Regions from separate parts of the Calothrix sp. PCC 6303 genome, predicted to be linked through region 2. Evidence: predicted binding sites of a transcription regulator. Region 2 holds the regulator's gene; each other region holds the start of a gene.
What was found. The regulator NtcA, encoded in region 2, controls nitrogen genes in cyanobacteria. The targets are predictions, from matches to a motif close to TNTGTANNNNNNNNTACANA.

Region 1 (2,209 bases), 1.8 Mb from region 2:
TTCTCTGACAATCGACGTTGCTACTTCCCGGTTTGCTTCACCCGCACGCAACCGCTTCAACAGCAATTTCCCAAAAGTTCGTAGAGCAGTTAGAGGATTGCGAAACTGGTGTAACAAATTATCTAACAAATCCAGCTGCTTTTCCTGGAAAATTTGTTGTTGGTGTAATTGCTGCTGTAACCAAGTCCGTTGTCGATCCAAAATACAAGCAATGGCTAAAGTTTGAGCAATCCTCTCAATTTCCCTTTGCTCTTGCTCATTCCAAGCTCTATCATCCCTTGCTGTCACCAACACACCCACAACTCTATCTTCGTTCAACAGAGGCAGAACAATTTGCTTTCCTATCGATAAATATTCTTCCTGTGACATTGGAGAACTTGTTTCTGGCACTAGGACTAAATCTTCACCCGAAGTCAACAAACGTTGATGTAAGTGTGGTAGCGCAAGTTTATTTTGGGCTGCAAATCTTAAGCCTTTGACACTAATATCAGCCGTTATCGTTCCAAGCTGAGGAAAGTCAGAAGATTTCAGTTTTCCTTGACTCGATTCTGGTGTTTCTGGATAAACTAGCACAGGAATTAGCTTTGCCTCATCTGCCTGTGTCTCCATCAGTTCCTGTGTCAAATAAACAATGCTCAAAGAAGCCCCTAGCCCTTGAGCTAGTAGCGCCATTTGCTCTCGACACAGAGCGACAAACTCCGAACTGGCAGATATTAACATTTTTTCACTTAGTTAAGCTGAAAATTACCGACCCAAAATCAAATCAGAAAAGAATTATTTTTGTTCCATTTTACAAATGTTAACCAAAACTTTTAAATTCTGCTTTCTTCCAAGGTATTATAGCTTTCACAGCTTTTGATCGATCTGGTTGAAAGGGTAATGGCAAATCTGTATCAAAAGTTTAAAAACAGTTGCTTTTTTTAACCAGAACTTTTATAATTACGACGGATTTTGTAGCTATAACTACAATCTACGGCTTGAAAGAGATAGCTTGAAAGGGGAGGATTTTGGCTTGGCAAGGAGACGCAAGCGGAAGAGTCGCCGTCGTCAGGAAGGGCGACGCATCCTGGAACATGTACCTCAGTACAGCATCGAAAGTGGTGAAGAGAAGCCAGTAACAGCAGCAAGAAAATTTATTCAATCCGAAGGAATTTTGCCACCTGCCTTGTTACTTGTCAAACGCAACGAACATACCACTGACCGCTACTTCTGGGCAGAGAAAGGACTTTTCGGTGCTCAGTATGTGGAGGAGAACCATTTCCTCTTTCCCAGTTTAAGAACCTTGGAGCCTCCTTCAGGGCAAGAATTATTGGCTTTAGCAGGTCGATAAATCTTCATTTAAGGTCATTTTGGGGTGTGGGTGAGCGCAACCCTTGAGAATTATTTACTGGCAAAAAAGCTACTTTTATTCAAAAATTTATTTTTTTTTAATTTTGCAGCCACTTTGCCAGTGAGGATATTTCAAAAACATCAAAAAAATCCACTCGTGAAAAGGTAATGCCGCTTTTCATGAGTAGATTGTTATGTATTGATATAAAAATCTCTGGCAGGGAGTTAATGAGTAACCAATAATGAGTTAGAAAACCCCCTCTATCTGGTGGTGGGGCAGTTCACAAGCCTAAGTTTTCAACGACAACCAAGAAAAAGTCTAAAAAAATTGGAATTCATCAGACCTTGCGGTATGCGCGAAACTCAGAGTCTGGAGATTCTGATAATGTCTAGCGCAATCTTTCGGGGGCAACAGCCTCCGAAGATGTTTTTTCATGAATTCGTATATTTTGTAGATATAATTAATGTCCAAATTGACATGCTTAGTTAGCTGGACTTACCCAAGGACAAGGTAAACACAGTCATTGCAACGTAAGGTAGAAGCAGAGAGGCTTCTCGCAGAGTAGCAATCTCAAACACCTGATTTCCCGTAACGAGTGCGTAAGTCCTAGTTTAGGTTTGGACTTGGTTAGCTTTGGCTAAGTTTTATAGAACGGTTTAAATCAGTGAACAATGAACAGCTATCAAGGCGTATGGTGGGGTATTTAAACCCAATGATAAACACATTACTCTTGACTGATAACTGATAACTGGTAACTGATAACAGATTAAATAGCCTTGAAGTGATTTGTGAAAATAATTTTATAGAAATAATCTCACCAATTATGGGGATAAACAAGAGTTTTCCCCTCGATTATTGTGGTGGTTCTAATCAAAAACT
Region 2 (2,209 bases):
ACAATTTGTAAAGATTTATCAATCTTTTGTAGTTCTCCCTGTGCTTGCAGCTTCTCGCTTCTAGCTTCGTCTCGTTGTTCTTGTACTTGTTTTTTTTCGTTGCGGGTAGCTTCCAAATCTTGGCTTTGACGAGCTAATTCCCTGCGTTTACGTCGTAGTTCTCTCTGAATATCATCTAGTCGTAGTATACCGTCCCGTAAGCCTTTATCAGCCAGGAATAAAATCCCTAAAGTTGATGCGGAAATACCCAGCCCTGTCAAAATAGTGACTAAGACTGCGGTTTTTTTGGGACGCATGTTAAACAGAGAGAGCCGTTTTTTGCCCACTCGTGTTCCAATGCGATCGCCTACGGTGGCAATTACGCCTCCTAAAATTAAGACTGCTGCAATTAGGATATACCCGGTCATGTGCGCTTACCGATGAAATCCTTCCAGATACAGCCTACTACTCTCAGATATTTTGTGCGGGAGATTTAGAAATTCTCCGATAAACCCATCATCTTTAATCTTATTCACTTTGTGGAACTCCACGTTGGTGCGTTCCTTTCTCTTTGCATCATCTAATTCATCATGCCACAATTTACTCAATTTCCCAGATTTGCCTCCAAACATTGGCATATGGGACAACCTTTTCCAATTTATCCCACATAACATATATTTTTTTCCAAGGTTACGCTAGCAGCCGTCAGAGACACATCCTGCGAAACGCAACGACGAGGAACCATCTCTGACTTGCTGAAACTACTAGCGGAATAGGGAGAAATTCAACATCTAAAGGGATCACCAATAAATAAATTACCCAATTTTGTGAGATGAGCATCCTGCCCGTCCTTGATAATTTGCGGGCAAGATGCACAGAAGAAATTTTTGGGTATTTTTTAAATGGAAGTCCTTAACAACAGCTAAGAAAGTTAGATTTGAGATTTTACTCCCATGTCTTTTATCTCCCACATCCTTGAAGTTAGGTAAACTGGCGGCTCAAAGTTACGGGTTTGTGAACGGTAATTTTCTTCTTGTGGATTGAAATCATCTTTTTCTCTCGCAAATCTCCCAGTAATCTGGTGACAGTGACGCGAGTGGATCCGATGGCTTCAGCGATCGCTTGATGAGATAACTTCAAATCAACTGTAATGCCATCAGCACAAGGAACACCAAAATCACGACACAAAATTAACAAAAAGCTTACCAACCGGGAACCCATATCACGATGCGCGAGGGTTTCAATCATCATCTCTGTTTGAAGGATCCGCGAGGAAAGACCCCGCAGCATCAACATCGACAACTCTGGATTTTCCTTCAGTGCTTGTTCTACCTGCTCAATTGGTGCAGAAAGCAATTCCACAGAGGTAAATGCCACCGCGTGGTAGAACCTGTCGGATTTATTTCCCGTTAGCAGGGACAGAACTCCAAAAACACTATTTTCCCGTAGCAATGCCACTGTGATTTCTTCCCCAGCTTCATATACCCTAGACAGCTTTACAGCGCCTTTGAGGAGAAAATAAACTCGCTCGGCAGGATCGCCAGGAAAAAAGATGGTCTTATTGCGTTCAAAGCTTTCCACAACAGGTGGAAACGCTCCGGTTGCCATCTGGCGAAAAACATTTGCGAGGGCTTTATCTTGTGTCACGATCATCTCCCTTCCCCTACCCAATGCCGGAAAACTAAAACGGATTACCTAAGAATACACCTGAAAAATCAATAATACATTGTCAACGTTTTTGTACTTTCCTATACTCAACCCTGGATTATCCTTGTCTACATAACGCTATTTCTACATCATGATACATAATTTTTCATACTTCCAGCTACTTTTTTTTGATAACTGTTTACAAAAACAGTGATACAAATCTTGAAGTTGTAAAAAGTCTCGATCGAAACATCGGAAATTTTTCACGAAAGTCTTGACTAGAGCCGCAACCTTGAATTATCTGATATTTTCATCTTCCTGGTAGAATAACTTATTGCACATGGTTAAATCCCAGACAGTAGCATCAGAGCTTTTACCTTTTAGCTGTAACTTCATATCCTTTTAATACTTCACACAAACCAAAAGTTACCAAGATACTGACAGTTCACAAATCAGACTGAGTAGTTTTCTCTTATGAATATCTTCAAAAAGAAGTAGGATTTTTTCACAGTAAAAAGTCATAACGATTAAGCCAATACCCAAAATCGGATTGAAAAAGAGGAAAAGGGGCAGTTCTTGCTGG
Region 3 (2,209 bases), 1.9 Mb from region 2:
GTTCCAGCTTATGGCAACGAAGTCGATATTCCCAATGCCAATAATCTTACTATCGAAAGTCGAGAAGCTGGTATATTATCTACCGAACCAGCAAGCATTTCTAGTGAATGGGATAATTCAAACAACGGCACATTTAACTTTCAGCAGACACAAGAACCTATTTCACTAATCCGTGATCAAGAATGTGGCAAAATTAACCCACTAGAACTAGTGCAAAATCCAGCCTCATTTTTTCGAGAATGCCGCTCACTAGCAGACGAACTACCAATTCCAGCAACTGAACGAATTAAATATTTTGAAGTCCCTAAACTCGACTCTGGTATTCGTGTTAACCTCGGTAGGTTTTAATTTTCCCCACGAAACTTCCCAGCCTGGAGAGGGCTACGGTGGGCAGAACGCCTCTCAAAGTCCCCCTTTTTCTTGGCGAAGCCGCTCTGAAAGAGCTAGGGGGATCTACGACGATTTTGATTTTGTACAGAGATGTGTCTACACCGTAGACCCTATAGAGGGGGTGGGGAGAATTTGAATTTAAGTCTAATTTAATTAAACTTTGGCTAATTCGGGTACAGGACGCTTGCTGTTACGAATTGCGTGGATTGCCTCTTTATAGTCAGGTGTGTTGTAGACAGCAGAACCTGCAACAATTGCGTTAGCACCAGCTTCCAAAACTTGCCAAGTGTTATTAGCTTTCAATCCCCCATCAACTTCAATCCAGGGATCTAAACCACGTTCGTCACACATTTGACGCAACTGGCGAATTTTTGGAACTACAGTGGGGATGAAGCTTTGACCACCGAAACCGGGGTTAACACTCATAATTAAAACTAGGTCGCATAAATCGAGAACATTCTCAATCAAACTTAAAGGTGTTCCGGGATTAAGAACAACACCGGCTTGTTTACCAAGTTCTCTAATTAAACCAAGAGTACGGTGTAAATGAGGAGAAGCATTATGCTCACAATGTACTGAGATGATATCAGCACCTGCTTTAGCGAAATCAGCAACATATTTTTCTGGTTCCACAATCATCAAATGGACATCCAGAATTTTCTTTGTTACTGGGCGAATCGCTTCCACTACCAGAGGACCTATGGTTATATTAGGTACAAAGCGACCATCCATAACATCAACGTGAATCCAGTCTGCTCCTGCTTCATCAACAGCGCGAACTTCTTCACCTAAACGACTGAAATCAGCCGACAAAATTGATGGAGAGATTACAATGGGCTTCTTGGAAGATGTTTGGGTCATGGCTAGTGATGTTCTAAAAGGATCTTAAATCTGTATGCATTGTAACAAAATGTAAGATATTTCTCACACTTCTTAATTAATTTTATCGTACATGGGGAATGTGGGATCGGGAATTGAAAATACTTGATGGATTTCCTGAAAGGATAGGGAGTTATATAATCACTTGTACAAATAGCTGTTATATGTAGGTGCTACGAAAGCCACCTGTGACGACATATTCTTATTTTTAAACCAAATAATTATTCAAACAATGGCAAAAAAACTAACTTCGATAATTTTGGGATTAAGTGCTTCGTTGGTGAGTATCCCAGCACTAGCTTTGGTATTTGAGAGTTCTTTGGGTAATAAAGGTATTGATGTCCTGAAATTTCAAAAAGCTCCTTATAATTTGAGTGGTCAGAAAATTGCCATTGGTCAGGTGGAAATTGGTCGTCCAGGTAAGTTTGGAATTGATAAATCTGTGTCTAAAAACCGTGCAGTCTCAGTTGCCGGGGTTTTTTTACGCAATGGTCCAGCAAAGTCGAATAATGCTGTAGACCCACATGCTTATAATGTTGCAGGTGTGATGGTGGGAAGAGATAAAGCTTTTCCAGGAATTGCCCCCAATGCAAAATTGTATTCTTCGGCAGTTGGTTCTACCAAAACTCAGGCACAACCAGAAGAATGTTTGTCGGCACAGCACATAGCATTACAAAATGGTGGTGATGTTCGGGCAATTAATTTTAGTTTTGGTGAACCTTTAAATCGAGATCCACGTCCAGATGCGACTTTGGATGGCAATGCATTGTTGACATTATGTGTGGATTGGTCGAGCCGAGTACATAATGTTGTGTATGCGATCGCAGGAAACCAAGGAAAGGGTGGTATCCCCATTCCTACCGATAACTATAATGCCATCAATGTGGCTTTTTCTTCCCGTCGTAATGGCATTTTTGATAAAGTTGACGTTTCTAACTTA
Region 4 (2,209 bases), 110 kb from region 2:
AATCCTCGATCCCCCAAAGCTTCGGCAACTCTCCCCACACCCAAAGTATAAGCCGCCAAACGAAAACTAATCTGTCGCTGCTGCGCTTTCTCTACAACATGACGATAAGCTTGCACCATCAACTTTTCCATCTCCCGATTCACCCGTTCCTCATCCCAAAACAGGTAAGATAAACCCTGAACCCATTCCAAATAACTGACAACAACACCACCTGCATTTGCCAAAATATCTGGTAAAACCGTGACACCTCTGCTTTCAAGTGACAAACTTGCCTGTATTGTAACTGGACTATTTGCAGCTTCTACAACTATGGCAGCCTTCACCGCATTTACATTATCTTCGGTAATTTGATTTTCCAAGGCTGCGGGAACTAAAACATCACACGGTAACTGCAACAATTCTTCATTACTAATTGGTTTTGCTTGAGGATAACCAAGTAAACTTTTACCATTCTCCAACATATAAGCTTTTAAATTGGGAATATCCAAACCTGTTTCTGCATATAACCCACCCGCACCAGTGGATACAGCAATTACCTTTGCACCCGCTTCTTGAAACAAATGTGCTGCTGCACTACCGACATTCCCAAAACCTTGAATTGCAACCCGCACACCTTTGAGTGATTTTCCTAAATCTGACAAGGCTTCACGAGTAATAATCATCACACCTCTTCCAGTTGCCATTTCCCTACCCAAGGAACCACCAATTGATAGAGGCTTACCTGTAACTACTCCTGGAACTGCATGACCAACGTTTTTAGAATATGTATCCATAATCCAAGCCATTTCTCGTGCCGAAGTCCCCATATCAGGCGCTGGTATATCTACTGAAGGTCCGATATCTTTAATTAACTCATTTGTAAAGCGACGAGTAAGTCGTTCCAGTTCCCCGACACTATATTTTTTTGGATCTATAGCAATACCTCCCTTGGCACCACCAAAGGGGATTCCCAGTAATGCACATTTCCAAGTCATTAACATGGCTAATGCAGATACTTCCCGTAGTGTCACTGCTGGATGGTAGCGAATACCTCCTTTGTAAGGACCAAGAACATCCGAATGTTGGACTCGATGTCCAGCTAAAACCCGAACATCTCCATTATCCAACTTCAGGGGAATGGAAACTGTGATTGCTTTACGAGGTCTGCTAAGTATTTCTAATATACCTAAATCAAGTCTTAATTCTTTTGCAGCAGCTTCTAAGTAACTGCAAGCTTGATCAAAAGGACAAATATAAGCTGGAGAGGGTGTTTCTAGGGAAAAAAGAGAGGTTGAATTCATATAGGTTTCTCTCACTACTTGTCGTTAATTATACTTTGAGTGGCTAGAGACTAGCTAAAATCTGACTAATCAAGACTAATAGCACTTTTAAAAGCCCAATTTCTAAGTATTTTCAGATAGCTATAGCCCGATTATCCTACTTTTTTGAGAAGAATGTGAGAATTTTGTAAAATTAGTTACAGTTTTTTTGTGAATTTTGTTTATCTGACTCGAAAAATATTAAGATGGGGAAATCAGAGATACATTTTGGTTTATGAGCACAGGTAAAAACGTAACGTGTTTATCTGTGTTCTTCTTAAGCACCACAGTTCAGATAGAAGCAAGAACCTCGTATGTCTAGTCACGGGTAGCGGTAATAGTAGATAGCGATCGCTCATCTGAAATTTGCTTGGAAATATGTAGCTGATTGAAATATGTAACGCCAACGACTTACGACTTGGGTCTGACAAGCTACGTTCCCATTCTCCCACAAACCCTTATAAACGCGAACGACTCTCGTCGCGCAAATACCCACTCAAGACATCATTCCACGGGCTGTAAAACTATGATAAGTTGAAAAATTATCAGAACTCTGCGTTGAAATAATCACCTTTGTGAAAACAGACAGCATCTTTTACCGTCTCTTTCAAGAATTTCCCAGCATCTTCTTTGAACTAATTGGTAATTCCCCTGAAATCGCCAGTAAATATCAATTTTCATCAGTTGAAATCAAGCAAACAGCATTTCGTATAGATGGTGTATTTATTCCCCAAAGTCAAGAACAGCCAATTTACTTTGTCGAGGTTCAGTTTCAAGAGGATTTGGGAATATATTCACGCCTATTTACAGAAATTAATTTATACTTGCGGCAAAATAAACCCGAAAATGATTGGTTCGCTTTCGTGATTTATCCAAGTCGAAATATTGACACCGCATCAATCATCCATTAC

Region 1: the regulator NtcA is predicted to act here: its motif matches at 951-970, upstream of CAL6303_RS08570 (DUF3155 domain-containing protein).
Region 3: the regulator NtcA is predicted to act here: its motif matches at 1,281-1,300, upstream of rpe (ribulose-phosphate 3-epimerase).
Region 4: the regulator NtcA is predicted to act here: its motif matches at 1,444-1,463, upstream of CAL6303_RS15430 (Glu/Leu/Phe/Val family dehydrogenase).

The regions. Positions count from the first base shown of each region.
Region 1 covers NC_019751.1:2,108,062-2,110,270, reverse strand. The annotation lists gene CAL6303_RS08575 (ATP-binding protein) at 1-720, opposite strand, end outside; gene CAL6303_RS08570 (DUF3155 domain-containing protein) at 1,013-1,330, shown strand.
Region 2 covers NC_019751.1:3,860,247-3,862,455, forward strand. The annotation lists gene CAL6303_RS15910 (DUF3084 domain-containing protein) at 1-407, opposite strand, end outside; gene CAL6303_RS30390 (hypothetical protein) at 414-617, opposite strand; gene ntcA (global nitrogen regulator NtcA) at 961-1,632, opposite strand.
Region 3 covers NC_019751.1:5,731,955-5,734,163, forward strand. The annotation lists gene CAL6303_RS23225 (hypothetical protein) at 1-348, shown strand, start outside; gene rpe (ribulose-phosphate 3-epimerase) at 544-1,251, opposite strand; gene CAL6303_RS23235 (S8 family serine peptidase) at 1,502-2,209, shown strand, end outside.
Region 4 covers NC_019751.1:3,750,500-3,752,708, reverse strand. The annotation lists gene CAL6303_RS15430 (Glu/Leu/Phe/Val family dehydrogenase) at 1-1,280, opposite strand, end outside; gene CAL6303_RS15425 (Rpn family recombination-promoting nuclease/putative transposase) at 1,874-2,209, shown strand, end outside.